DNA from 2 places in the Streptomyces sp. NPDC044719 genome. Region 2 is predicted to be linked to the other one. Evidence: riboswitches for the same ligand, from Rfam matches in the RefSeq annotation. Region 2 holds a riboswitch; the other holds the start of a gene.
The links. A riboswitch is a leader RNA that binds a small molecule or an ion and turns the genes downstream of it on or off. The one in region 2 is predicted to bind thiamine pyrophosphate.
Positions count from the first base shown of each region.

Region 1: another riboswitch for thiamine pyrophosphate. It lies ahead of thiO (glycine oxidase ThiO); the one in region 2 lies ahead of AC07DF_RS06245 (thiamine ABC transporter substrate-binding protein).

Region 1 is NZ_JBWKHE010000005.1:426,193-440,340, forward strand. It holds gene thiE (thiamine phosphate synthase) at 1-234, opposite strand, end outside; gene AC07DF_RS22100 (Rv2175c family DNA-binding protein) at 627-992, opposite strand; gene AC07DF_RS22105 (NAD(P)/FAD-dependent oxidoreductase) at 1,084-2,325, opposite strand; gene AC07DF_RS22110 (avidin-fold protein) at 2,358-2,708, opposite strand; TPP riboswitch at 2,761-2,872, shown strand; gene thiO (glycine oxidase ThiO) at 2,870-4,039, shown strand; gene thiS (sulfur carrier protein ThiS) at 4,036-4,236, shown strand; gene AC07DF_RS22125 (thiazole synthase) at 4,239-5,036, shown strand; gene pknB (Stk1 family PASTA domain-containing Ser/Thr kinase) at 5,287-7,221, shown strand; gene AC07DF_RS22135 (deoxyribonuclease IV) at 7,281-8,159, shown strand; gene AC07DF_RS22140 (sulfite oxidase-like oxidoreductase) at 8,195-8,845, opposite strand; gene bfr (bacterioferritin) at 9,021-9,497, shown strand; gene AC07DF_RS22150 ((2Fe-2S)-binding protein) at 9,505-9,747, opposite strand; gene AC07DF_RS22155 (class II 3-deoxy-7-phosphoheptulonate synthase) at 9,896-11,248, opposite strand; gene AC07DF_RS22160 (trp operon leader peptide) at 11,345-11,401, shown strand; gene AC07DF_RS22165 (anthranilate synthase family protein) at 11,506-13,386, shown strand; gene AC07DF_RS22170 (hypothetical protein) at 13,395-14,148, opposite strand, start outside.
Region 2 is NZ_JBWKHE010000001.1:1,328,099-1,342,246, forward strand. It holds gene AC07DF_RS06225 (YdcF family protein) at 1-8, shown strand, start outside; gene AC07DF_RS06230 (hypothetical protein) at 559-924, opposite strand; gene AC07DF_RS06235 (hypothetical protein) at 905-1,393, opposite strand; gene rlmN (dual-specificity RNA methyltransferase RlmN) at 1,920-3,026, shown strand; TPP riboswitch at 3,051-3,157, shown strand; gene AC07DF_RS06245 (thiamine ABC transporter substrate-binding protein) at 3,281-4,318, shown strand; gene AC07DF_RS06250 (ABC transporter permease) at 4,294-5,961, shown strand; gene AC07DF_RS06255 (ABC transporter ATP-binding protein) at 5,961-6,980, shown strand; gene AC07DF_RS06260 (maleylpyruvate isomerase family mycothiol-dependent enzyme) at 7,006-7,806, shown strand; gene AC07DF_RS06265 (LAETG motif-containing sortase-dependent surface protein) at 7,867-8,562, opposite strand; gene AC07DF_RS06270 (LOG family protein) at 8,709-9,830, opposite strand; gene AC07DF_RS06275 (VOC family protein) at 9,855-10,262, opposite strand; gene AC07DF_RS06280 (hypothetical protein) at 10,363-11,799, opposite strand; gene AC07DF_RS06285 (ABC transporter ATP-binding protein) at 11,781-12,530, opposite strand; gene AC07DF_RS06290 (aspartate aminotransferase family protein) at 12,735-14,102, opposite strand; gene AC07DF_RS06295 (Lrp/AsnC family transcriptional regulator) at 14,116-14,148, opposite strand, start outside.

The sequences.
Region 1 (14,148 bases), on a different contig from region 2:
GTTCACCGCGAGCAGCTTCCCGTGCCGGGCACAGGCGTCGGCGAAGAGTGCCAGCTGCTCCAGTTCCTCGCCCGCCTCCATGCCCTTGTCCCGCAACTGCACGATGTCGACCCCGCCGGCCAGCACGGCATCGAGGAACTCCACGAGATCGCCCTGCCGCTTGCGGGCGTCGGTGCAGAGGTAGACCCGGGCGTCGGCGAGCTGGGCCCGTGCGGTGGTGGCGGTGTCGGGCATGCGTGTCCCCCTGGGTGTCGGTGGCGGGCGGGTGCGGACACCCGTGCCGGTGGCGGAGCGTACGGGGTGCGACCAGGGCGCCGAAGCGCCCCGTGCCGGTGCCGGCGGGGTGGCGAGGTCACTCTGACCTCGGCAGGCTCCGGGCAGGTCCCGAGTCTCTCACCCGGTCCGGGCGGCAGCCGAGCCCGGACCGGGGAGCGGAGACCGCCCCGGTCCGGGCAGCCCAAGGCCCCGGCAGGGGTCCCTCAGGGCCCGGCCCGGCGGCCCACGCCCGGAGCGGGCGCGAGCCACCCCGGGGCCGTGGCCCCCCTGGACCGCGGCCCGTGCTCCGGGCAGTCATTCAGGTCCGGCACCGCTCGCACGGCACCGGACGGTGTCTCGTCGAGGTCGGGTCAGACCGCGAGCGCCTGGGCGCGGCGCTTCACCTCCGTGCCGCGATTCTCACTCAGTGCCTGCGCCGGGGTGCCGGGCAGGCTCGGGTCGGGGGTGAAGAGCCACTCCAGCATCTCCTCGTCCGTGAAGCCGTCGTCCCTCAGGAGCGTCAGGGTCCCGGACAGGCCCTTGACGACCTTGTCCCCGTCGATGAAGGCGGCGGGGACGTGCAGCGCGCGGTTCTCACCTCGGCGTACGGCGATGAGCTGGCCGTCCTTGACCAGCTGCCGCACACGCGTCACCTCGACACCGAACTGTTCGGCGATGTCGGGGAGGGTGAGCCAGGCGGGGACGAGAGCATCGATCTTTGCGTCAATCTCGGTCACGGAAACCAGCCTGCCATCCGCCACTGACAGTCGGAAGTCAGCCCGGCCCACCTGGGCGGACGACGGGCTCCCCCGACCGCTTCCCCGACGGCTACGCCGTCGCCGCCTTCAGCGGCCTGGCCGGGTCCTCCAGCAGCACCGGATTCATGGCGGCGCCCGACTCGATCAGGCGACGCCCCTGCGCCAGGTCCCGGGGCCGGCCCACCGCCAGCAGGGCGACCAGCCGGTCCCCGCGGAGCCAGCAGACCGTCCAGGCCGGCCCCGCCGGGTCGCCCCGCCACAGGGTCGTGTCGGCGCCGGCGTGGTGCCCGGCGTACTGCACGAACCGCCCGAACTGCTCGGACCAGAAGTACGGCACCGGGTCGTACACCGCCGGGGTCTCCCCCGAGGCCCGGCCGACGATGTTCAGGGCCACCGTGCGCGGCCCCTGGAGGGCGTTGTCCCAGTGGTGCACCAGCAGGCGCTCGCCGTACCGCCCCGAGGGGAAGGAGGCGCAGTCGCCGACCGCGTACACGTCCCGCACCGACGTCCGCAGGTGCTGGTCGCACACGATCTCGCGCTGGGCACCGAGCTCCACTCCGGAGCCGGCCAGCCACGCCGTGGCGGGGCGGGCGCCGATGCCGACCACGACCGCGCCCGCCGGCAGCCGCGTGCCGTCGTCGAGGAGCACCGCCCCGGGCTCGACGCGCTCCACGCGCGCGTGCGTGCGCAGCACCGCACCCGCGTCGGCGTACCAGCCGGCCATCGGGGCCGCGACCTCGGCGGGCAGCGCCCCGGCGAGCGGCCGTTCGGCGGCCTCCACGACGGTCACCGCGCAGCCCGCCTCGCGCGCGGCGGTGGCGAACTCCGCGCCGATCCAGCCCGCGCCTACGACCACGATGTCGTGCTTGCGGGCCAGCACGGGCCGCAGCCTCTCGGCGTCGTCCAGGGTGCGCAGCAGATGCACGCCAGGCACGCCCTCCGAGCCGGGCAGCCGGACCGGTTCGGCGCCGGTCGCGACGACGAGGGCGTCGTACGGCACCGGCCCGTCCTCGGTGTCCAGCTCGTGATCACCGGGGCGCAGGCCCAGCACCTCGCAGCCGAGTCGCAGTTCGATGCCGAGGGCCTCGAAGTCGAGGTCGAAGGCGGAGCCCTCGGCCTTGCCGAGCAGGACGGCCTTGGACAACGGGGGCCGGTCGTACGGCTGGTGGGGCTCGGCGCCGAGGAGGATCACGGTGCCGGTGAAGCCCTGCTCCCGCAGGGCTACCGCGGTCTGCACACCGGCCATGCCCGCACCCGCCACGACCACGCGCCTCGGGGCGGACGGACCTGCTTCCTGCGTCTGCTCGCTCACCTGATCACCATAGACACCTGACGTTTTGTCAGTCAGCGCTCATGCGCAGTGACCTGCTCCACAACGCTCGTACCGCTGCCCCGCTGCGACTCCCACTCCCAGGTCTCCTCCAGCCGCACCCGCCCGTCGGACAGCTCCACGACCGTCGACACACAGTGCCCCGAGGAGGTGGTTCCGTCCTGCTTGAGCTGTACGTACCGGAAGTCCAGCCGGTCACCCTCCCGGGTACCCACGAGGTGGCCGCGCACGACGTCGCCGCCCGAGTACTCGGCCCAGATCTCGCCGTCCTTCTCGTGGTACGTGAACCGGGTGCGGGTCCCCACCTGGCACGGCGCCTGGTCGGCGACCGGGGCGAGGAGGAGACCGTCGAGGGATCGGGCCATGGACGGAGGCTCCCTTACTGCGACATACGGCATCGGGCTAGGGTGGCCAACGTAGAGCACTCGCGGGAGCCCGGACGCACCGGGCTGAGAGGGAGGCTGGCGGCCTCCGACCGTAAGAACCTGATCCGGGTCATGCCGGCGAAGGGAGGGGCTGGACGCCCATGTCGCGTACGCGAACGTCAGACGTCCTCGTCATCGGGGGCGGCATCATCGGCCTGGTCACCGCGTGGCGGGCCGCACAACGCGGGCTCGCCACGGCCGTGGTGGACCCCGAGCCGGGCGGCGGGGCCGCACAGGTGGCGGCCGGCATGCTGGCCGCCGTCACAGAACTGCACTACGGCGAACAGACCCTGCTCGGTCTGAATCTCGCCTCCGCCCGGCGCTACCCGGACTTCGCCGCCGAGCTCACCGACCTCACGGGCCACGACCTCGGCTACCGCCGCTGCGGCACGCTCGCCGTCGCCCTGGACGCCGACGACCGGGCCCATCTGCGCGAACTGCACGCCCTGCAGCAGCAGTCCGGTCTCGAGTCGCAGTGGCTGTCGGGGCGGGAGTGCCGTCGCCTGGAGCCGATGCTCGCGCCGGGCGTGCGCGGCGGGCTGCGGGTCGACGGCGACCACCAGATCGACCCGCGGCGGCTGTCCGGGGCGCTGGTGACGGCGTGCGAGCGGGCGGGTGTGGACTTCCACCGGGCGTGGGCGGAGCGCCTCACCGTCGTACGGGACCGGGCAGCGGGCGTCGTCACGGCCGACGGGACCGCCCTGGACGCCGGACAGGTGGTGCTGGCCGGAGGCAGCCTCAGCGGACGGCTCGCGGGCGTCCCCGAGGACGTGCTGCCTCCCGTGCGACCGGTGAAGGGGCAGGTCGTACGGCTGACTATGCCGGGGCGGCACGGGCCCTTCCTGAGCCGGACCGTGCGCGCGGTCGTGCGCGGCAGTCATGTCTACCTGGTGCCGCGCGAGAGCGGCGAGCTGGTCATCGGGGCGACCAGCGAGGAGCTCGGCTGGGACACCACCGTGACCGCGGGCGGGGTGTACGAGCTGCTGCGGGACGCGCACGAGCTGGTCCCGGGCATCACCGAGCTGCCGTTCACGGAGACCCGGGCCGGACTGCGGCCCGGCTCCCCCGACAACGCGCCGCTGCTCGGCCCGACCGGGCTCGAGGGGCTGCTGCTGGCCACCGGGCACTACCGCAACGGTGTCCTGCTCACCCCGGTGACCGGCGACGCCCTGGCACACGCCCTGACGGCGGGCGAACTCCCCGAGGAGGCCCGCCCCTTCACCCCGAAGCGCTTCAGTACCGCCACCGCACTCACGGAGCAGCCCGTATGAACATCTCCGTCAACGGGGAGTCCCGCGACGTCCGGCCCGGCACGGCTCTCGACACCGTCGTGAGGTCGCTCACCGCCGCACCCTCCGGAGTGGCCGCCGCCCTCAACGAAACCGTCGTCCCGCGCGCGCAGTGGCCGGCCACGTCCCTCTCCGAGGGGGACCGCGTGGAAGTCCTCACCGCCGTCCAAGGAGGCTGACCATGGCCGACGATCCGTTTGTCCTCGGTGGTACGTCCTTCACGTCCCGCCTGATCATGGGTACGGGCGGGGCGCCCAGCCTCGATGTGCTGGAGCGTTCGCTGGTCGCGTCCGGGACGGAGCTGACGACGGTCGCGATGCGCCGGGTGAACCCCTCGGTGCACGGCTCCGTGCTCTCCGTCCTGGACCGGCTCGGCATCCGGGTGCTGCCCAACACGGCGGGCTGCTTCACCGCCGGAGAGGCCGTCCTCACGGCCCGACTGGCGCGCGAAGCCCTGGGCACCGACCTGGTGAAGCTGGAGGTCATCGCCGACGAGCGCACACTGCTGCCCGATCCGATCGAGACGCTGGAGGCGGCCGAGACGCTGGTCGACGACGGGTTCACGGTGCTGCCGTACACCAATGACGACCCGGTGCTGGCGCGGAAGCTGGAGGACGTGGGCTGTGCGGCGATCATGCCGCTGGGGTCGCCGATCGGGTCCGGGCTCGGTATCCGCAACCCGCACAACTTCCAGTTGATCGTCGAGCGGGCGGGCGTGCCGGTGATTCTGGACGCGGGGGCCGGGACTGCGTCGGACGCGGCGCTGGCGATGGAGCTGGGGTGTGCGGGTGTGATGCTCGCCTCGGCGGTGACGCGGGCGCAGGAGCCGGTGCTGATGGCTTCCGCCATGAGGAACGGGGTGGAAGCGGGGCGGTTGGCGTATCGGGCCGGGCGTATTCCTCGGCGGCACTTCGCGGAGGCGTCTTCGCCGGGTGAGGGGATGGCTGTGCTTGATCCGGAGCGGCCTGCTTTTCAGTGAGCCGGGCGTGTGTGCTGGGGCGGGTGGGTGCGCAGCCCGGCGTAGCGGGGTGCCTCCCCCACTCTCGGCTTCGCTCGAGCGGGGGGACCCCCACCGCCCACCCGTGCCGCCCCCAGCGGCACGCATGCCCGCAGCTGGGCGGTGCGTATGCCCGCAGCGCGGGCGGGCACACGTCACAGGTCGGCTGCAGTCGCGCCCCGAAAACAGCCGGGGCGGCGGGGTGTCGGTCGTGGCTCGTACACTCGCCTCCGTGGACACGACCCTTCAGGACCCCTTGGTCGGGCAGGTGCTCGACGGCCGGTATCGCATCGACGCGCGGATCGCCGTCGGCGGGATGGCGACGGTCTACCGGGCTGTGGACACCCGGCTGGACCGCGTTCTCGCGCTCAAGGTGATGCACCCCTCGCTCGCGGTCGACGGCTCGTTCGTCGAGCGGTTCATCCGCGAGGCGAAGTCCGTCGCCCGACTGGCCCATCCGAACGTGGTGCAGGTCTTCGACCAGGGCACCGACGGCTCCTACGTCTACCTCGCCATGGAGTACGTCGCGGGCTGCACCCTGCGGGACGTGCTGCGCGAGCGCGGGGCCCTGCAGCCGCGCGCCGCCCTGGACATCCTGGAGCCGGTGCTGGCCGCGCTGGGCGCCGCCCACCGCGCCGGATTCGTGCACCGGGACATGAAGCCCGAGAACGTCCTGATAGGGGACGACGGCCGGGTGAAGGTCGCCGACTTCGGACTCGTCCGTGCCGTGGACACGGTGACGAACACCACGGGGACCGTGCTCGGCACGGTCGCGTATCTCGCGCCCGAGCAGATAGAGAACGGCACCGCGGATCCCCGCGTCGACGTGTACGCGTGCGGGGTGATGCTGTACGAGATGCTGACCGGCGACAAGCCGCACGACGCGGACTCCCCGGCCGTGATCCTGTACAAGCACCTGCACGAGGACGTCCCGCCGCCGTCGGCCGCCGTGCCCGGTCTGGCCTACGAGCTGGACGAGATGGTCGCCTCGGCGACCGCCCGCACCCCGGACATCCGCCCGCACGACGCGGTGGCGCTGCTCGCGCAGGTCCGCGACGGGCGCGCCGGGCTGAGCGCGGAGCAGCTGGACATGATGCCGCCGCAGGCGCTCTCCGCGGAGCACGACGGAGCCGACGACCGTACGAGCGTGATCCCGCGCGCGCTGACCACACTGCGCCCGCTGCCGGTCAACGAGGACGACGAGACGTCCGAGGCGGCGCTCAACCGCACCAGCCGTTTCGAGTCCCCGCCGCCCCCGCCGTCCCGGCGCCGCCCGGGCTCCCGGCGCGGTCCGCTGGCGATCGTCGTCGCCGTGCTGCTGGTGCTGGGCCTCGGCGGCGGCATCTGGTACATCAACTCGGGCCAGTTCACCGAGGTCCCCCCGCTGCTGGCGAAGACCCAGACCGAGGCCGAGAGCCGGCTGGAGGACGCCGGGCTGGATCTCGGCAAGGTCGAGCACGCCTACAGCGACACCGTGGAGCGGGGCCAGATCATCAGCACCGACCCGAAGGCCGGGACGCGCATCCGTGGCAGCGACTCGGTGAGCATCACCGTGTCCGACGGCCCCGAGACCGTGCGGGTGCCCGCCCTGGAGGGCCAGAAGCTGGCCAAGGCGCGGGCCCAGCTGAAGGAGGACGGTCTTGAGCCGGGCATGGTCACCCGGGAGTTCAGCGAGGACGTGCCGAAGGGCTCGGTGATCTCCGCGCGGCCCGCCGACGGCACGAAGGTCCGCGCGGGCACGGCCGTCGCGCTGGTCGTCAGCAAGGGCAGCCCCATCGACATCCCGGATGTCACCGGCGCGGACGAAGCCGACGCCCGGGCGCAGCTGCAGGACGCCGGGCTCAAGGTGAAGGTCGCCACCGAGCGGGTCAACTCCTCCGAGTTCGACAAGGGCCAGGTCGTCAAGCAGACCCCGAACCCCGGCGGCCGGGCGGCCGAGGGCGACACGGTGACGCTGACGCTGTCCAAGGGCCCCGAGATGATCGAGGTCCCGGACGTGGTCGGCGACAGCGTCGACGACGCCACGCGGGCGCTGGAGGGCGCCGGGTTCCAGGTCGACGAGGACCGCGGTCTGCTCGGGCTGTTCGGCGACGAGGTCAAGGGGCAGTCCGTCGAGGGCGGCCAGACCGCGCCCAAGGGTTCGACGATCACCATCAAGATCAGGTGACGAGCGCGGGCAGGGAGCCCGTGGACGGGGCAGGGCCGGCCGCATGACACCCTGAACGGGTGAACAATCAGCTGTCCGGCCCCTCCCGCAATCCGGTGGGCGGCCATGTCCCCGTGGCCGGTGGGCTGCACTCCGTCGGTCTGTCGTACGCCCATGATCTGAAGGCGGAGACCGTCCAGGTCTTCGTCGCCAACCCGCGCGGCTGGGCCACACCGGCCGGGAACCCCAAGCAGGACGAGGCGTTCCGCGCGGCGTGCGAGGCCGAGTCGATCCCGGCGTACGTCCACGCCCCCTACCTGATCAACTTCGGCTCGCACACCGAGGCGACGGTGGAGCGGTCGGTGGAGTCGCTGCGGCACTCGCTGCGCCGCGGGCGGGAGATCGGGGCGCTGGGCGTGGTCGTGCACACCGGCAGCGCGACGGGCGGCCGGGAGCGGTCCGTGGCGCTGAAGCAGGTGCGCGAGCACCTGCTGCCACTGCTGGACGAGCTGACCCATGACGACGACCCGTTTCTGCTGCTGGAATCCACCGCCGGCCAGGGCGCCTCGCTGTGCTCGCGGACCTGGGACTTCGGCCCGTACTTCGAGGCGCTGGACGCCCACCCGATGCTCGGCGTGTGCCTGGACACCTGCCACATCTTCGCCGCCGGGCACGACCTGACCGGGCCGAGCGGCATGCACCAGACGCTGGACCTGCTGGTGGACACGGTCGGCGAGGGCCGGCTGAAGCTGATCCACGCCAACGACTCCAAGGACGTCGTGGGCGCGCACAAGGACCGGCACGAGAACATCGGCGTGGGCCACATCGGCGAGGACCCGTTCCGGGCCCTGATGACGCACCCCGCGACCGAGGGCGTGCCGCTGATCATCGAGACGCCGGGCGGCAAGGAGGGGCACGCGGCGGACGTGGAGCGGCTGAAGAAGCTGCGCGACTGCTGACGGCTTCAGAGCTTCAGATCAGAGGGAGCTTCAGATCAGAGGTCGGGGCCGTCCCCGGGCTCCTCCTGGTACGAGTAGCGCTGCTCCTGCCACGGGTCGCCGACGTTGTGGTAGCCGCGCTCCTCCCAGAATCCGCGCCGGTCGGCGGTCATGTACTCCACGCCGCGCACCCACTTGGGGCCCTTCCAGGCGTACAGGTGGGGCACGATCAGGCGCAGCGGGAAGCCGTGCTCCGCGGTGAGGAGTTCGCCGTCCTTGTGGGTGGCGAACAGGGCCTGCTCGGAGGCGAAGTCGGACAGCCGGAGGTTGGAGCTGAATCCGTACTCGGCCCACACCATCACATGGGTGACGTCGTCCGCGGGCGGAGCGATGTCGAGGATGGTGCGCGCGGGGACCCCGCCCCACTCGGCGCCCAGCATGCTGAACTTCGTGACGCAGTGCAGATCGGCCACGACGGTGGTGTACGGCAGGGCCGTGAACTCCTCGTGGGTCCAGCATTGCTTGCCGCCGCCGGCGGTGGCGCCGAAGACCCTGAACTCCCAGCGCTCGGGCCGGAACTTGGGGACGGGCCCGTAGTGCGTGACCGGCCAGCCGCGCTGCAATCGCTGTCCCGGCGGAAGCCCGGGCTGCGTCGCTCCTGCTGAATCGCGCCCTTCTCCCGATTCGCGTCCCACCGGCTGACCCATGTGTCCATCCTGACAGACCTCGGGTGATGCCCCTGACCCGGGCCATTCCAAAACGGGGCATTCCGAACTAAGCATGCCCTTACTTACTAAGTGAAGACTTACTGGACGATCTTCTTCCGCGGTGGAATCATGCGGCGCAACCTGCCAGTTCTTACGCGTGGAAGGAGCCTCTGCGATGCAGGGCGACCCCGAGGTCCTCGAATTCCTGAACGAGCAGTTGACCGGCGAGCTGACGGCGATCAACCAGTACTGGCTGCACTACCGGATCCAGGACAACAAAGGCTGGACCAAGCTCGCCAAGTACACGCGTGAAGAGTCCATCGATGAGATGAAGCACGCGGACAAGATCACCGAGCGCATCCTCATGCTGGACGGTCTGCCCAACTACCAGCGGCTCTTCCATGTCCGGGTCGGCCAGACGGTCACCGAGATGTTCCAGGCCGACCGGCAGGTCGAGGTCGAGGCGATCGATCGTCTCAAGCGTGGCATCGAGGTGATGCGCACCAAGGGCGACATCACGTCCGCGAACCTCTTCGAGTCGATCCTCGAGGACGAGGAGCACCACATCGACTATCTGGACACGCAGCTCGAGCTCATCGAGAAGCTCGGCGAGGCGCTGTACATCGCGCAGCAGATCGAGCAGCCCAGCTAGGGCCTGCCTAGGCGGCGTCTTCCAGATCCGACAGGTCCGAGAGCACCGGTTCACCCCGGTCGGCCATGTCCCGGCGAGGACACGCGCCCCTGCCGAGGATCGCCTGGATTCGGCGTACGCACGACCCGCAGTCCGTACCCGCCTTGCAGGCGGAGGCTATCTGGCGGGGGGTGCAGGCGCCGCTGTCCGCGTGCTGCTTGACCTGCTGCTCGGTGATCCCGAAGCAACTGCAGATGTACACGCGGCTCACCTCCCGGCGGGTTCGTTTCTTGGCGCCGTCCCCGTTAATCGGTGAGGCTAACCTAACCTTACCCGTCGGGCCGGAGCCACAAAAGTGGAGAGGGGCGCGGATCCTGTGATCCGCGCCCCAGTCCATGCCCGGGTAACAGGCGAGCCCGTTACTGGTCCCTGTACATCTCGGCCACGAGGAACGCCAGGTCGAGCGACTGGCTGCGGTTGAGCCGCGGGTCGCAGGCCGTCTCGTAGCGCTGGTGCAGATCGTCGACGAAGATCTCGTCGCCGCCGCCCACGCACTCGGTGACGTCGTCGCCGGTGAGCTCCACGTGGATGCCGCCCGGGTGGGTGCCGAGCGCCTTGTGGACCTCGAAGAAGCCCTTGACCTCGTCGAGCACGTCGTCGAAGCGGCGGGTCTTGTGCCCGGAGGCCGCCTCGAAGGTGTTGCCGTGCATCGGGTCGGTCACCCAGGCCACGGTGGCGCCCGAGGCGGTGACCTTCTCGACCAGCTCGGGGAGCTTGTCGCGGACCTTGTCGGCGCCCATCCGGACGATGAAGGTCAGCCGGCCCGGCTCACGCTCGGGGTCGAGGCGCTCGATGTACTGCAGCGCGTCCTCGGCGGTGGTCGTCGGGCCCAGCTTGATGCCGATCGGGTTGCGGATCTTCGAGGCGAACTCGATGTGCGCGTGGTCCAGCTGCCGGGTGCGCTCACCGATCCACACCATGTGCCCGGAGACGTCGTACAGCTGCCCGGTGCGCGAGTCGACCCGGGTCAGGGCGGACTCGTAGTCGAGCAGCAGCGCCTCGTGCGAGGCGTAGAACTCGACCGTCTTGAACTCCTCCGGGTCTGCCCCGCAGGCGTGCATGAAGTTCAGCGCCTGATCGATCTCGCGGGCGAGCTGCTCGTAGCGCTGCCCCGACGGGGACGACTTCACGAAGTCCTGGTTCCAGGCGTGCACCTGGCGCAGGTCGGCGTAGCCGCCGGTGGTGAAGGCGCGCACCAGGTTCAGCGTGGAGGCGGACGCGTGGTACATCCGCTTCAGGCGCTCGGGGTCCGGGATCCGGGCCGCTTCGGTGAAGTCGAAGCCGTTGACGGAGTCGCCGCGGTAGGTCGGCAGCGTCACGCCGTCGCGGGTCTCGGTCGGCTTGGAGCGCGGCTTGGAGTACTGGCCGGCGATCCGGCCGACCTTGACCACGGGCACGGACGCGGCGTACGTGAGCACGGCGCCCATCTGGAGCAGTGTCTTCAGCTTGTTGCGGATGTGGTCCGCGGACACCGCGTCGAAGGCCTCGGCGCAGTCGCCGCCCTGGAGGAGGAACGCCTCTCCCTTGGCGACGGCCGCCATCCGGGCACGCAGCTGGTCGCACTCGCCCGCGAAGACGAGCGGCGGATACGACTCGAGGTCCGCAACGACTGCGCGCAGAGCCTCGGTGTCGGGGTACTCGGGCTGCTGCGCCGCGGGCAGGTCTCGCCAGGTGTTGCCAGCACTGGTGCTGGTCTTAGCGTTCACGGTCACGACCTCAACATTACGGGGTCGTGTCGGACGTCCTGACCCATGCCCAGCAATTGAGACACCGGGTACACCCCTCGGACATGGGATAGGGTGCGTCGCATGTTCGCGCACTCGATCCAGACCTGGTGGTGGACCGCTCATCCGGCGGCCCACTGACTGCGCGTACGACAGACTTCGCGAAGGCCGCCCGAGGGGCGGCCTTCGGTGTTTCCGGGGTCCGTTCCTCACCGGCATCGATCGACATCGACGGAAGAGGAACCATGGACCTGGCACAGCTCCTTCACGATCCGCGCCCGTTCGCCCTGCTGCGCCGCCGCACCCCGGGCCAGGACCATGATCAGGTCGAGGTCCTGATCGGACCGGTCGCCACGTACGACCGTCTCGCCGACCTCCCCGGCGAGGGCCTCGCGCTCGTCCCCTTCCGGCAGATCCGCGAGCGCGGCTTCGACGTCCGCGACGACGGCACACCCCTGGCGGTGCTGACGCCCGAGGAGTCGTACGAGATCCCGCTGGCCGACGTCCTGGAACAGCTCCCGGGTCATGACGTGCGGGTCGAGGGCGGTGGCTTCGACGTCGGCGACGACGAGTACGCGGAGATCGTCGGGCGGGTGCTGCGGGAGGAGATCGGGCGGGGCGAGGGCGCGAACTTCGTGATCCGGCGGACGTACGAGGGTGGGATCCCCGGGTTCGGCCGGGCCGACGCGCTGGCGCTGTTCCGGCGGCTGCTGGAGGGCGAGCGGGGCGCGTACTGGACGTTCGTCGTGCACACCGGGGACCGGACGCTGGTCGGGGCGAGCCCGGAGGTGCACGTCCGGATGTCCGGCGGCACCGTCGTCATGAACCCGATCAGCGGTACCTACCGCTACCCCGCCGAGGGGCCGACCCCGGAGCATCTGCTCGGCTTCCTCGCCGACGGCAAGGAGATCGAGGAGCTGTCGATGGTCGTCGACGAGGAGCTCAAGATGATGTGCACCGTCGGCGACATGGGCGGCGTCGTGATCGGGCCGCGGCTGAAGGAGATGGCGCACCTCGCGCACACCGAGTACGAGCTGCGCGGGAAGTCCTCGCTGGATGTGCGGGAGGTGCTGAAGGAGACCATGTTCGCGGCGACCGTCACCGGCTCGCCGGTGCAGAACGCCTGCCGGGTGATCGAGCGGCACGAGGCCGGGGGGCGTGGCTACTATGCCGGGGCGCTGGCCCTGCTCGGGCGGGATTCCGGCGGGGCGCAGACCCTGGACTCCCCCATCCTCATCCGTACGGCCGACATCGACGCGGACGGTGAGCTGCGGGTGCCGGTGGGCGCCACGCTCGTGCGCGGCTCGGACCCCGAGAGCGAGGTCGCGGAGACCCATGCGAAGGCGGCGGGGGTGCTGGCGGCCCTGGGCGTACGGCCGGGCAGGCCGCGCGCGGAGTCCGTGCGGCCGAGGCTCGCCGAGGATCCACGCGTGCGTGCCGCGCTCGACGGGCGCCGGGCGTCGCTGGCGCCGTTCTGGCTGCGGATGCAGGAGCGCTCCGAGGAGCTCACCGGGCACGCCCTGGTCGTCGACGGCGAGGACACCTTCACGGCGATGCTCGCGCATGTGCTGCGCTCGAGCGGTCTGGAGGTGACCGTCCGGCGCTACGACGAGGCAGGGCTGCGGGAGGCGGTGCTCGCGCACGAGGGGCCGGTGGTGCTGGGGCCCGGCCCGGGCGATCCGTCCGACCTGGCCGACCCGAAGATGCGGTTCCTGCGCGCCCTGACGGCCGAGGTGATCCGGGCCGAGAAGCACGGCGTGCTCGGCGTCTGCCTCGGGCACGAGCTGATCGCGGCCGAGCTGGGGCTGGAGATCGCACGGAAGGACGTGCCGCACCAGGGCGCGCAGACGGAGATCGAGCTGTTCGGGCGGCGGGAGACCGTCGGCTTCTACAACAGCTTCGTGGCGCGCTGCGACGAAGAGGCCCACCAAGAGCTGGCCGCGCACGGCGTCGAGGTCAGCCGGGCCGCCGACGGGGAGGTACACGCGCTGCGCGGGCAGGGCTTCGCCGGAGTGCAGTTCCACCCCGAGTCGGTGCTGACCCTGAACGGTGCCGCGATCGTGCGGGAGCTGGTGGGCCAGCTGCGGGGCACGGGCACCCTCCCGGCTGAGCGGCCGACCGTGTAGGGACCGGCTCACAGCCCCCTGCGCAGCCGTTCCGTCAGTGCCCTCCCCTGCTGCGGGGCCGGGCGTGGCTCGGCGAGGCGGGTGAGGAGACGGTCGAGGTGCAGATCCACGGCGGACTCGACGAGTTCGGCGTAGGCCTCGGCGGCGAGGGCGGCTCTGCGCCGGGCCACGAACGCCGCGGTCATGGCGATCAGCGCGGCCGGCCACCACCAGGCGGCGAGCGGGAGGTACAGCACCGCCCAGCCGCCCAGGGCGAACGCGCCGTCGAGACGGGCGCGTGCCGTGGTGAGGATGTCGCGGGTGGGCAGGGGCAGCAGCAGCCACAGGCGGGGCCAGACGGTGGCGAGGTCGACGCCGTACTCCTGTCCGAGCCGTACGACGGGGGCGCGCAGCCGGTCACCGAGCCAGGTGGGGCGCTCCGGCGGGATGAGGGACAGCGCGTTGCGCCGGGCGGCCTGTTCGGCCGCGCCGTCCTGGTGGTAGGCGTCGTCGGCCGCCTGCCAGGCGGCGGCGCGGCGGGCGGTCAGCCGGGCGGCCGGGGCGGTGAAGGGGCGCGGCCACTCACCGCACAGGGCGCGTTCGACCGGTACGGCGAGGGCCTGCGCGAGCATGCCGAGACCGGCCGAAACGGGGACGGCGGCGAGGACGATCAGGACAGCCCGGACGGCGAGCGCGTTCTGCCGCCCCGGCTCGCCCTCGGTCAGCGCGGCGAAGCCCTCCCACAGCCCGCGCCAGTCGTCCCAGCCGCCGTGACCGAGCCGT
Region 2 (14,148 bases):
CCACCTGACATCAACTCGGCGCCAGGCCAGGCACTCACGCCACAAGGGATGCTCTTACCTCGACCGGCCGCGCCTGAGCTGTTATGAGTTTCTCTACCTCATCAAGCCCCGGCTGCGCTCCGCTCCGCCGGGCGCGCTTCCCGGCTCCGCTCCGGGCGCCGCTCCTGCCTCCGGCCCGCTCCGCCCGGGCTGCGCCGACGCGCGCCCACATGTGAATCAGGCCGGAACTGTGAGTCGAGAACCGTAGAGCGCGGCAACGGGTCAAAGCATGCCTCCGGCGGGGGCGCTCAGGCTCCGAGATGGCGGGGGCGCCGTTCGCGAGTGCCGGCCGATTGGTGGCGTGCGCGGGGAGCTCCCATCCCGTCTGCCGTCGACCCAGGCAGAGCCGAGCAGACGCGGCCCCTGGCGTCCAGGTCGTTCGTACAGTGGCGCGCTCCACCTGGACGCCACGAACCACGCCCGCTCCACGATGTGTGGGTCGACGGCAGACGGGATGGGAGCTGGGGTGAGTGGTGGGTGAGGCTGAGTGGCTATCGGACCCGTACTGGTCTGGATGGGTCACAACCAAAGGATCAGGGCGACGATCACCACGAGAAGGATAAATGGACTGGCAATTGCTTTACGGAGCTCTCGTTCACCTTTTCCGGGAAACATAGGGTCATCGCCCGCGTCTGTAAACTGGGTCGCCAAGTCTCCCTTCCCGGTCAGGACGTCACTCGCATCCCGCACCAGCGCGGCGGCCGCCTTCACGTCACCCGATTCCTTCAGCATTTCATCGATCTTGGCAAGCATCTGAGGGGAGGAGACCGCCAGTTTCCGTACGTTTTGCTTGGTCGCCTCGTCGATCGACTCATTGTTGATGATCGTCTGAAAAACGCTGCCATTGTTGGTCTGAATATACTGATCAATCGCCGTTCCGGCCATGCTTCCCTCCCTCGCACGTCGTATTGCTCACCAGCGACGGCGCACGGTCCAGACTCAGGTGAAAGGATGAGGCGCACTCACCTTCGCTCTTGGACTGGCCAAGCGGACCAGCCAGTATGAGCGCGATCAAGACTGCAGCAACAGCCGAGACAGTGGCCACTCCGACTCGCGCAAACGGGTTTAGCGCCTGACCGATGGTCTTGACCAAGGTGGGCCACTTGTGCGTGACCCACAAGGCGAAGATCAGACCGAATACGGCAAAGACAAGTAGTCGGTCTCGCACAAAAGACCCGACGTACTCATCAGAGGATAGGCGTACTAGGCGCCCGATAAGCCATTCGAGAGTTGGCAGCACATAGGGAAAGTAGTCATTGATCGCTTCGATGCCAGCCAATGTAAAGAGGATGGCCAAAACGGCACCGAACGCGTAATAAGCGATCCCGAGCCACCCGGCGGAGGAAAGCTTCACTGCTTGCCATCTCGGTAGTTGTTCTGCGACACGGTGCCATTGTTTGTTTCAATGAATTGCCCGTTGACGGTGATGCCGTCCGACCGTGCGCTACGAGGCGGGTGGGATGTGTTGGTGCCGTTGTCCGGCTGCGTGTTGCTACCAGGAGGCAGAGGGGCAGGGTCCTGGTTGCCGCTGGATCGTGAGCGTGTCCATCGAGCAGTGATCACAGCGCCGCCGAGTAGGCAGACTCCGCCGATTAAGGCTGCGGCTATCTCGATCATGGAGCCCCCTGAGGTCGGTAAAGGTCGACAAAAGCCTACCCAACGCCGGTAGTTGGGGACGCCCGAACATCAGTCAACGAGGGCAGGTAGATCATGGCAGCAGACTGCCCGGTGACATGTCATGAACGCGGCAAGATTCTGCGGCTGGGCCGTCCCTGGGCCGTGCGAGGCCGATCGACGATGACAGACGGCGATCACGGGTGACCGTCCCCACCCAGCTCCGGCCTGGGCTCCCCAAGTTGATCTGCGACACTGGGAGGGTTATGCCTGCACCCGGAGAACTCACTTTCGTAGCCCCCCGCGGAGCCAAGAAGCCGCCGCGGCATCTCGCCGATCTCACTCCTGCCGAGCGCAAGGAGGCCGTCGCGGCTGTCGGGGAGAAGCCGTTTCGTGCCAAGCAGCTCTCGCAGCACTACTTCGCGCGGTACGCGCACGAGCCGGAGCAGTGGACCGACATTCCGGCCGGTGCCCGGGGGAAGCTGCGGGAGGCGTTGCTGCCCGAGCTGATGAGCGTCGTGCGGCATCTGTCGACCGACCAGGGCACCACGCGCAAGACGCTGTGGCGGCTGTTCGACGGGACGCTCGTCGAGTCCGTGCTGATGCGTTATCCGGACCGGGTGACCATGTGCATCAGCTCGCAGGCGGGGTGCGGGATGAACTGCCCGTTCTGCGCGACCGGGCAGGCGGGTCTGGACCGGAATCTGTCCACCGCGGAGATCGTGCACCAGATCGTGGACGGCATGCGGGCCCTCAGGGACGGGGAGGTCCCCGGCGGTCCCGCGCGGCTCAGCAACATCGTGTTCATGGGCATGGGCGAGCCGCTTGCGAACTACAAGCGGGTCGTCGGTGCCATCCGGCGGCTCACCGACCCCGAGCCGGACGGGGTGGGGCTCTCGCAGCGCGGCATCACCGTCTCGACGGTCGGGCTCGTCCCGGCGATCAACCGGTTCACCGACGAGGGCTTCAAGTGCCGGCTGGCCATCTCGCTGCACGCGCCCGACGACGAGCTGCGCGACACCCTCGTCCCCGTGAACACGCGGTGGAAGGTCCGGGAGGTGCTGGACGCCGGGTTCGAGTACAGCGCCAGGTCCGGGCGGCGGTTGTCCATCGAGTACGCGCTGATCCGGGACATCAACGACCAGGCCTGGCGGGGCGACCGGCTCGGGCGGCTACTCAAGGGCAAGCCCGTGCATGTCAATCTCATCCCGCTGAACCCGACGCCGGGGTCGAAGTGGACCGCCTCGCGGCCCGAGGACGAGAAGGCGTTCGTGGAGGCCATCGCCGCCCATGGTGTGCCGGTGACGATCCGGGACACCCGTGGACAGGAGATCGACGGGGCGTGTGGTCAGCTCGCGGCCACCGAACGGTAGTCTGACCGTCGTACATACACCTTCATATTCCGACAGGGGAGCGCCACAGCGCTGAGAGTGCGGCACACGGCCGCAGACCCTCCGAACCTGGCCCAGGTCATTCTGGGTAGGGAGATCGGTCATCACTCGAGCTGTTGCGCCCTGCCCGGGACCACGGAAGTCCCGGGCGGGGCCGCGTCTTCTCCTGGTCATCCAGGAGGAATCAAGTGAGCATCAAGAGAAAGCGGCTGACGGCCGTGGTCGTCGGGCTCGGGATGGCCGGGACGCTCGCGGCGTGCGGGTCGTCCGGCGGCGGTCAGGGGTCCGGAGACTCCAAGACCGTGACCCTCGTCAGTCATGACTCGTGGGCCGCGTCCAAGGGCGTCATCGCCGCCTTCGAGAAGCAGTCCGGCTACAAGGTCAACGTCCTGGAGGACGGCGACGCCGGGCAGGCCGTGAACAAGGCGATCCTGACCAAGGACAATCCGCAGGGCGACGTCTTCTTCGGCGTCGACAACACGCTGCTCTCGCGGGCGCTCGACAACGGGCTGTTCCAGCCCTACGAGGCGAAGGGCTCCGACCGGATCAAGGCCGAGTACCGGGCCGACGAGGACCAGCACCGGGTCACGCCCGTCGACACCGGCGACATCTGCGTCAACTACGACAAGAAGTACTTCGCCGACCGCAAGATCGACCCGCCCCGGACCTTCGACGATCTCGTCAAGCCTCAGTACAAGAACCTGCTCGTGACCGAGAACGCCTCCGCTTCCTCGCCCGGCCTCGGCTTCCTGCTCGGCACCGCCGCGAAGTACGGCGACGAGGGCTGGGAAGGCTACTGGAAGAAGCTCAAGGCCAACGGTGTGAAGGTCGTCGACGGCTGGGAGCAGGCCTACAACGAGGAGTTCTCCGGATCCGCCGGCGGCAAGAAGGCCAAGGGCGACCGGCCGCTCGTCGTGTCGTACGCGTCCTCGCCGCCCGTCGAGGTCGTCTACGCCGACCCCAAGCCGGGCACGGCACCGACCGGGGTCGCGCAGGGCACCTGCTTCCGGCAGGTCGAGTACGCCGGGCTGCTGAGCAACGCCAAGAACAGCGAGGGCGGCAAGGCGTTCCTGGACTTCCTGGTCAGCGAGCGGTTCCAGGAGGACATGCCGCTCAACATGTTCGTCTACCCGGTGCGCGAGGGCGCCCAGGTCCCGCCGGAGTTCGTGAAGTTCGGGCCGCAGGCGAAGGACCCCGAGACCATGGACCCCGCGAAGATCGCCGACAACCGTGACCAGTGGGTCAAGTCGTGGACCTCGCTCGTACTGAAGTGACCGGCCGGACGAGGGGCGCGGCGGCGCGGTTCGGGCTCATCGCCCTGCCCGTCGCGTTCTTCGCCGCGTTCTTCGCCTACCCCGTCGCCGCGATCGTCGCGCGCGGTCTGAAGGCCGACGGGGCCTGGCGGTTCGGGCGGCTCGGGGAGGTCCTGGCGCAGTCCGACGTCCGGCACGTCCTGTGGTTCACCACCTGGCAGGCGCTCGTCTCCACCGCGCTCACGCTGCTGATCGCGCTCCCCGGCGCCTACGTCTTCGCGCGCTTCGACTTCCGGGGCAAGCAGGTGCTGCGGGCCGCCGTGACCGTCCCGTTCGTGCTGCCCACGGTCGTCGTCGGTACGGCGTTCCTGGCGCTGGTCGGGCGGGGCGGGCTGCTCGACGAGCTGTGGGGCGTACGGCTCGACACCACCGTGTGGGCGATCCTGCTCGCGCACGTCTTCTTCAACTACGCGGTCGTCGTACGGACCGTGGGCGGGCTCTGGGCGCAGCTGGATCCGCGGCAGGAGGAGGCCGCGCGGATGCTCGGGGCGTCACCCTGGAAGGCCTGGCGGCAGGTCACGCTGCCGGCGCTCGGGCCCGCGGTGGCCGCCGCCGCGCTCATGGTCTTCCTGTTCACCTTCACCTCCTTCGGTGTCGTCCAGATCCTCGGCGGGCCCACCTTCTCGACCCTGGAGGTGGAGATCTACCGGCAGACGTCGGAGATCTTCGACCTGTCCACGGCGGCCGTGCTGACGCTGATCCAGTTCGTCGCCGTGGGCGCGATCCTCGCCCTGCACGCCTGGACCGTACGGCGGCGGGAGACCGCGCTGCGGCTGGTGGACGCGTCGGTGACCGCGCGCCGGCCGCGCGGCGCCGGGCAGTGGGCGCTGCTCGGCGGGGTGCTCGTGACCGTCGTCGTACTGCTTCTGCTGCCGCTCGCCGTGCTCGTGCAGCGGTCCCTGGACGCGCCCGGGTTCGGCTACTACCGGGCTCTGACCAGGGCCGACGGCGGGGTGTTCCTGGTGCCGCCGATCGAGGCCATCGGCAACTCGCTGGAGTACGCCGTCGCCGCCACCGTCATCGCCGTGGTGATCGGCGGCCTCGCCGCCGTCGCGCTCACCCGCAGGGACGCCGGGCGGTTCGTGCGCGGCTTCGACGCGCTGCTGATGCTGCCGCTCGGGGTGTCCGCGGTGACCGTGGGCTTCGGGTTCCTGATCGCCCTCGACGAGCCGCCGCTGGATCTGAGGTCCTCGTGGATCCTGGTGCCGCTCGCGCAGGCGCTGGTCGGGGTGCCGTTCGTCGTGCGGACCATGCTGCCCGTGCTGCGGGCGGTGGACGTACGGCTGCGGGAGGCGGCCTCGGTGCTGGGGGCCTCGCCCTGGCGGGTGTGGCGGGAGGTGGACCTGCCGATGGTGCGGCGGGCGCTGCTGATCGCGGCCGGCTTCGCCTTCGCGGTGTCGCTCGGGGAGTTCGGGGCGACGGTGTTCATCGCGCGGCCCGACAACCCGACGCTGCCGGTGGCCGTGGCGCGGCTGCTGGGGCGGCCCGGGGACCTGAACTACGGCCAGGCGATGGCCCTTTCGACGATTCTGATGGTGGTGTGCGCCGTGGCCCTGCTGGTGCTTGAGAGGCTCAGGACCGCCGACCGGACAGGGGAGTTCTGATGCTGCTGGCGCTGGAGGGCGCGACGGTCCGTTTCGGCGGGCGGGCCGTGCTGGACGCCGTCGATCTGGAGGTCGCCGAGCACGAGATCGTGTGCGTGCTCGGGCCCAGCGGCAGCGGTAAGTCGACCCTGCTGCGGGCCGTGGCCGGGCTGCAGCCGCTCGACTCCGGGCGGGTGTCGCTCGACGGGCGCGACCAGATGGGCGTGCCCGCGCACCGGCGCGGGGTCGGGCTGATGTTCCAGGACCACCAGCTGTTCCCGCAGCGGGACGTGGGCGGCAACGTCGCCTTCGGGCTGCGCATGCACGGGGCGTCCAAGCGGCAACAGGCCGAGCAGGTACGGGAGTTGCTGGACCTCGTAGGGCTGCCGGGCGCGGCTCGCCGGGCCGTAGCCGCGCTGTCCGGCGGGGAGCAGCAGCGGGTGGCGCTGGCCCGGGCCCTGGCGCCGAGCCCTCGGCTGCTGATGCTGGACGAGCCGCTGGGCCAGCTCGACCGGTCGCTGAGGGAACGGCTGGTCGTGGAACTGCGCGAGCTGTTCGGCCGGCTGGGCACGACGGTGCTCGCCGTGACGCACGACCAGGGGGAGGCCTTCGCACTGGCCGACCGGGTCGTGGTGATGCGGGACGGGCGGATCGCCCAGTCCGGTACGCCGCTCGAGGTGTGGCAGCGGCCGGCCGACGCGTTCGTGGCCCGCTTCCTCGGCTTCGAGAACGTCGTCGAGGCGACGGTGGGTGCGGAGGCCGCGGACACCCCGTGGGGCAAGGTGCCGGTGCCGGAGGGCGCCCCGCAGGGCACACGGACTCTCCTGGTGCGGCCCGCCGGTGTACGCCTGGTGCCCGCCGACGCGGGTCTGCGCTGCACCGTGGCCGCCCGTACCTTCAAGGGCACCCATGTCGCCGTCCACCTCCAGCCTCAGGACGCCCCGCGCCTGGAGGCGGCGTGCGCGCTGCGGGCGGCGCCGGAGGTCGGGGACGAGGCCGGAGTGGAGTTCGACGCGGCCGAAATCGTCGTGCTCGACTGATCGCGGCCGCCTTAGAGTGCGGGTCATGACACTCCTCGCGCATGACCGCTACTGCGACGAAATCGCCCACCAGGTCGGTCTGTTGAGGTCGGTGGTGACCTCCGGTGCCGAGTTGTCCGCCACTGTGCCGACCTGCCCGGACTGGTCTCTGGAGGAGCTGGTCCGGCACACGGGCGGTGCCCTGCGCTGGGTGGAGCTCATGGTGCGGACCCGGGCCCGGGAGGAGGTACCGGAGGAGCAGGTGCCCGGCGTCGAAGGGCCCGAGGGCCGGGGCGACGCCGCAGCGCTGGACGTGTGGCTGGGGGAGTCGGGCGAGCAGCTCGTCGCCGCGCTGCGGGAGGCCGGGCCGGACGCGAAGGTGTGGGGCTGGGCGGGGACGCTCACCGCCGGGTTCTGGGCCCGGCGGATGACGCACGAGATCACCGTGCACCGCGCGGACGCCACGCTCGCCGCCGGACTGCCCTACGAGGTCGCGCCCGACGTCGCCGCCGACGCGATCGACGAGTGGCTGCAGATCGTGGAGTACGTGCAGCGGACGGACCCGGACGACGAGGCGGCGAGGGAGCTGCGCGGCCCGGGCCGCAGTATCCACCTGCACGCCACCGACACGGGCCTTGAGGTGAACGCCGAGTGGCTGATCGAGCTCACCGAGGACGGTGTCACCTGGCGCCGGGGCCACGAGAAGGCCACGGTCGCCCTGCGCGGGCCACTGACCTCCGTCCTGCTCGCGTTCTACCGGCGGCTGCCGCTGGACGCTTTGGAGCTCGAGGTGCTGGGGGAGCGGGAGTTGCTGGAGTTCTGGCTGGAGCGGGCGACGTTCGGGTGAGACGGACGTGGCCCGCCCCGTGGGTCACGGGACGGGCCACGTCACGGCGGTGCGCAGGCGTCAGCTGTCGCTGTTCGCCCCACGACGGCGCATGCCGAAGAACACCGCGCCACCACCGACGACGACCAGGGCCGCCGCGATGCCGGCGATGATGCCGGTGTTGGAGTTGGCGCCGGTCTCGGCGAGGTTGGAGTCACCGGCCGGGCCGGGCGCGTTGCCCGCGGGCGTGGTGCTCTCGCTCTGCGACGGCGTCGGAGCCGGGGTGCCGGTCTCCTCGGCGGGCTTCGAGGGGGAGGCCGACGGGGTCGGCGTGGCCGGGGGAGTCGCCGGCGGCGGCTCCTCCTCCTCCTTCTTCTTGCAGGCCGTGGCCGGGGTGACGAGGTTCGGCTTGATGTCCTCGTCGACGTACGGAGTGGCCTTCACGTGGATGCGGTACTCCGCGTTGGGCTTCCAGTTCTCGGCGAAGATGATGGTGGTGCCTTCGCGCGAGCCCTTGACCACCTGCTCGCCGACCTTCTTGGCGTCGGCGCCGTTGTTCTGCAGGTACACGGTGACCGTCGCCGCGATGCCGGCGGGGTCCACGTCGGTGACGGTGATGACGCCCTTGTCGCCGTCACACTTGGCCTCGGCGGAGAACTCGTTGATGTTGCAGGCGAGCGCGGTGCCGGAGGCACCGAGCGCGAGCGCGGCCGAGGCGGAGACGACACCGATGATGCGCACGGCACGTGCGCGGCGGGATACGGACAGAACTGCCACGTTTGTCCTTTACAGGATGCGTAATGCGGGGGGCTGCGGCAGTGGTGACGGAACATCAGCACTACCAGGAGACTCACAGGTTTATAAGCGCCGCATAAGTAGTGTCAACGCATATGCAGCTTGCAAGCACTTGCTTTGCCTGCTTATTAACCGCCGAGACGTTTCAACGCCTCCGGCGCCTCCTCGATCCGCTCGACCAGCGCGATCCGCGCCTCCATCGAACGCCCCCTGGCCAGCGACTGGAGCAGCGGCCACGTCGGCAGCTTGTCCGTCCAGTGCGCGCGGTTCACGAGCACCATGGGCGTCGGCTCGCCGCGCGACTCATAGTAGTTCGGCGTCGCGTTGTCGAAGATCTCCTGCACGGTGCCGGCGGCGCCCGGCAGGAACACCACACCCGCGGTGGACCGGGCCAGCAGGCCGTCCTCGCGGGTGGCGTTGGCGAAGTACTTGGCGATGTGCGAGGCGAAGGCGTTCGGCGGCTCGTGGCCGTAGAACCAGGTCGGGATGCCGACGGAGCGGCCGCCGCGCGGCCAGCGGGTGCGTATCTCGAAGGCGGCCGATGCCCACTGGGTGATCGACGGGGTGAAGCGCGGCGCCTTGGCGAGCAGTTCGAGCGACTCGGTGAGCATCTCTTCGTCGAACGGGGCGGCGTACGCGCCGAGGTTGGCCGCCTCCATGGCGCCGGGGCCGCCGCCGGTGGCGACCGTGAAACCGGCGCGGGCCAGTTCCCGGCCTAGCCGCGCCGCCCCCGCGTACTCCTCGGTGCCACGGGCCATCGCGTGGCCGCCCATCACGCCCACGACCCGGGCGCCGGCCAGGAGTTCGTCGAGCGCGTCCGAGACGGAGTCGTCGTGGACCGCGCGCAGCATGGACGCGTAGATGTCGCCGTCGGCCTTCGTGCGCTGGAACCAGGCGTAGGCGCGGGCGTCGGGCGTGGCCTCGTAGCCGTCCGGCAGGGAGGCGAAGAGCTCGTCCGGCGAGTAGACCAGGCCGCGGTAGGGATCGAAGGGCAGATCAGGGACGGGCGGGAAGACCAGGGCGCCGTCGCCGCGTATCTTCGCGGCCGCCTCCTCGCGCATCGCGCAGCCGAGGAAGATCGCGCCCGCGGTGTCCGTGGTGAGCAGTTCGCGCGTACGGTCCGTCAGGTCGACGGCCTGGATACGGTGACCGGCGAGTGTGCCGCGCGCCGAGACGGTCGCGTCGAACTCCTCGAGCGTCTCGATCTCACGGTCGTCATGGTGGGCCGCATGGGCGGGCATCGTCTGCACCCGCCCATGCTGGCACAGCGCGTGTCAGCCCTGGACGGCCGCCGGGTCCATCCACACGACCTCGAAGGTGTGGCCGTCCGGGTCGTCGAAGGCCCGGCCGTACATGAAGCCGTGGTCCTGGGTCTCGCCGGAGACGGAGCCGCCGGCCGCGACCGCCTTCCCGACCAGTTCGTCGACCTTCTCGCGGCTCTCGGCGCTCAGCGCGATCAGCACCTCGCTGGTCGTCTTCGAGTCGGCGATCTTCTTCTTCGTGAACTGGGAGTACTTCTCGTCGGTGTGCACCATCACGACGATGGTCTCGCTGATCACCACCGAGGCTGTGGTGTCGTCGCTGAACTGCTCGTTGATCGTGTAGCCGAGCTCCGAGAAGAACTTCTTCGAGGCGGCGACGTCGTTGACACACAGGTTCACGAAGATCATCTGCTGGTACATGCGAAGTCTCTCCCAACGGGGTCCGTGTCGTTACGCGGGGATAGACCGGGGCCCGGCGCGGAACTCATCGCCGTCCGGAGATTTTTTTCGTACGAGATTTTCAACGCGCCAGCGGCAGCGCCGCCAGCTCCGCGACCGTCAGGGTGAGCGGGGCGAACAGGGCGAGCAGCGCGCCCGCGCGCAGGGCCGCGGCACTGCGCAGCATGGTCGCGGGGGCGCCCAGCCGAAGCAGCGCGGAGGTGGTGTCGGCGCGCGCCTGCCGGGCCTCGACGGCGGCCGTCAGGAGCGTCGCCACGGTGCAGCCGGTCACGAGCAGCACGCCGAGGATGGTGAGGGGGCCGAGCGACAGTCCGTCCGGGGCGTGCAGCAGCGCCATCGCGTATGTGGCCGACAGCACCGCGCAGACCACGCCCAGGGGGCGGCCGATACGCGTGGCCTCCGTCATGAGGATGCGGCCGGCCAGCAGCCGCAGGGCGCCCGGGCGGGCCGACTGGAGCAGCCGGCCGCACAGGTGGGTCAGACCCGGACCGACCAGGGCCAGGCCGACGGTGGCCAGGATCCAGCCCGCCATGACGCCGGGGGAGGCGCCGGAGAGGGTGAGGTCGGGCGCCTTGGGGGCGGTACGGCTCGCGTAGGTCTCCACGGCGAGCCCCGCGGCCAGGACGGTGATGCCCCAGGGGAGGCCGGAGGGGGCGGCCGTGACGGCGTCCGGCAGCGGCGCCTCGGAGAATGCCGGGGCGTCGGCGGTGTCCGGTGCCGGGGTGTGCCGGGGGGACGGCTGAGCGGTGCCTTCGATCGTGCTGACCGCGCTCCCGGGGCCCTCGACGGCCGCCGCCGAGGCCGGTTCGCCGGTCCGTGCCGCCGGGGGCCCGCTCTGCTGCCCGGCGGGTTCGCCGGCCGCGGCGCCCCCGGGCCGGGTGATCTGCCGGCCGAAACGGCCGTACGCCCCGAAGGTCTCGAGGGTGCTCACGCGCCGGTACGCGCCGAAGCGGCCGTACACCACCCTGGCCGCCGCGGCCGCACGCTGCTCCCTGGGCCGCAGCGCCAGCACCACCGCGAGGGACGCGCCCGCGGGCACGAGCGCCAGCAGCGTCAGGGCCGCCGGCACCGGCAGCGGCTGGTCCGCGGCGAGGGCCTCGGCGGCCGCGCCGTCGAAGGGCAGGCCCGTCAGGTCGCCCCGCAGGTGCAGGAAGAACAGCAGAGCCAGCATCGAGCCCAGGACGCAGGACAGGGCGGTCGTCGTCGCCGAGACGGCCATCAGGCGCAGCGGTCCGAGGCCGATCGCGGAGAGGCCGGGGCGGGGCTTGGTGCCGGGATCGGTGCGGGCCACCGCGAGGGCGAAGTACACCGTGGCGGCGAGGGGCGCCGCGCACCAGGCCAGGCGCAGCAGGGCGGCGCCGGGGTCGCCGGGGTGGCCCAGCGCGTAGCCCAGGGCGCACAGCAGCAGGAAACCCGTGCCCGCCGAGGCCGTCGCGACCAGCAGACGGCGCAGCTGGACGGCGGGGTGGGCGGCGCGGGTCAGACGGAGAGCGAGCACGCCGCCCGGCCTTCCGGCTCGGTGGTCTCCGCGACCGGGGGCAGATGCACCGTCTGCACGCGCCGCCCGTCGAGCAGGAAGACCGTGCGGTCGGCGAGGGCCGCGGTGTCCGGGTCGTGGGTGGCCAGGACGACCGTGATGCCATGCGAGCGGGCGGCCGTGGTGAGGGTGCGCAGCGCGTGGGCGCGGTCGGCGCGGTGCAGGGGCGCCGTCGGCTCGTCGGCGAACAGGACCGAGGGCGCCGGGGCGAGGGCGCGGGCGATGCACACCCGCTGGCGCTCGGCCTGCTTCAGCTGGTGCGGGCGCTTGCGGGCGCCGTCGCCGATGTCCAAGCGCTCCAGCCACTCCATGGCCGCCTTCTTGGCGCGGCGCCGGCTGGTGCCGCGCAGCATCAGCGGCAGGGCGGCGTTCTCCCAGGCGTTGAGTTCCGGGACCAGCGAGGGGACCGGGTCGATCCAGCCGAAGCGGTCGCGGCGCAGCCGCTCGCGGGTGAGGGCGCCCATGGTGTGCACGGGCACGCTGTTGAACCAGACCTCGCCGCGGCGTACGGGCGCCAGGCCGGACAGGCACCGCAGCAGGGTGGTCTTGCCGCTGCCGCGCGGGCCGCTGACGGCGAGGATCTCGCTCTCCCGGACGCCGAGGGAGACGCCACAGAGCGCGGGCGAGCCGTCGTGGTGCTGGAAGTGCAGGGCGCGTGCCCAGAGCACGTCGTTGTCCGGCGGGGCCTCCATGCGTACACCTCGGTTCAGATCCGTAGTTCCCGTGCCATCCCCCGTGCGGGGGAACGAAGGCGGGGCCGATCAGTCACTGGGCACGCTAGGCAGAAGGCGGCGGGACGCCGGACAGCACGCGGCCCCGGGCCGCCGTTTCTCACTCGAACGGGCGGCTCCGGGGCTGGCGTTGATCGTCCGGTCAGACGATCGGAGCGAGGACGCTCAGAGCTTCGTCCAGGCCTCCGAGAGGGTGGCCCGCAGGATCTGCTCGATCTCGTCGAACGTCGACTGGTCGGAGATCAGCGGCGGGGCGAGCTGGACGACCGGGTCGCCGCGGTCGTCGGCACGGCAGTACAGGCCGTTGTCGTAGAGCGCCTTGGAGAGGAAGCCGTACAGGACGCGCTCCGTCTCCTCGTCGTCGAAGGACTCCTTGGTGTTCTTGTCCTTGACCAGCTCGATGCCGTAGAAGAAGCCGTTGCCGCGGACGTCGCCGACGATCGGCAGGTCGTGCAGCTTCTCCAGGGTGGAGCGGAACGCGCCCTCGTTGTCGAGGACGTGCTGGGTGAGGTTCTCGCGCTCGAACAGGTCGAGGTTGGCGAGGCCCACGGCCGCGGAGACCGGGTGGCCGCCGAAGGTGTAGCCGTGCAGGAAGGTGTTGTCGCCCTTGTAGAACGGCTCGGCCAGGCGGTCGGAGATGATGCAGGCGCCGATCGGGGAGTAGCCCGAGGTCATGCCCTTGGCGCAGGTGATCATGTCCGGCACGTAGTCGAACTTGTCGCAGGCGAAGATCGTGCCGAGGCGGCCGAAGGCGCAGATGACCTCGTCGGAGACGAGCAGCACGTCGTACCGGTCGCAGATCTCGCGGACGCGCTGGAAGTAACCGGGCGGGGGCGGGAAGCAGCCGCCCGCGTTCTGCACCGGCTCCAGGAAGACCGCGGCGACCGTGTCCGGGCCCTCGAAGAGGATCTGCTGCTCGATCTGGTCGGCGGCCCAGCGGCCGAAGGCCTCCGGGTCGTCGCCGAAGAGCGGGGCGCGGTAGATGTTGGTGTTCGGGACCTTGTGCGCGCCCGGGACCAGCGGCTCGAAGGGGGCCTTCAGGCCCGGCAGGCCGGTGATGGACAGGGCGCCCTGCGGGGTGCCGTGGTAGGCGACCGCGCGGGAGATGACCTTGTGCTTGGTGGGCTTGCCGACCAGCTTGAAGTACTGCTTGGCGAGCTTCCAGGCGGTCTCGACGGCCTCGCCGCCGCCGGTGGTGAAGAAGACCTTGTTCAGGTCGCCCGGGGCGTGATGCGCGAGGCGCTCGGCCAGCTCGACGGCCTTGGGGTGGGCGTAGGACCACACCGGGAAGAACGCCAGTTCCTGCGCCTGCTTGAAGGCGGTCTCGGCGAGCTCGACACGGCCGTGCCCGGCCTGCACCACGAACAGGCCGGCGAGACCGTCCAGGTAGCGCTTGCCCTGGTCGTCGTAGATGTAGGTGCCCTCGCCACGGACGATGGTGGGGACGGGGGCCTTCTCGTACGACGACATGCGCGTGAAGTGCATCCACAGGTGGTCGTACGCGGACTGGGAGAGGTCCTTGCTCACGGCTATCGGGTCCTCACGGTTATCGGGTTCCCCACATGTAGGTCTGCTTCTT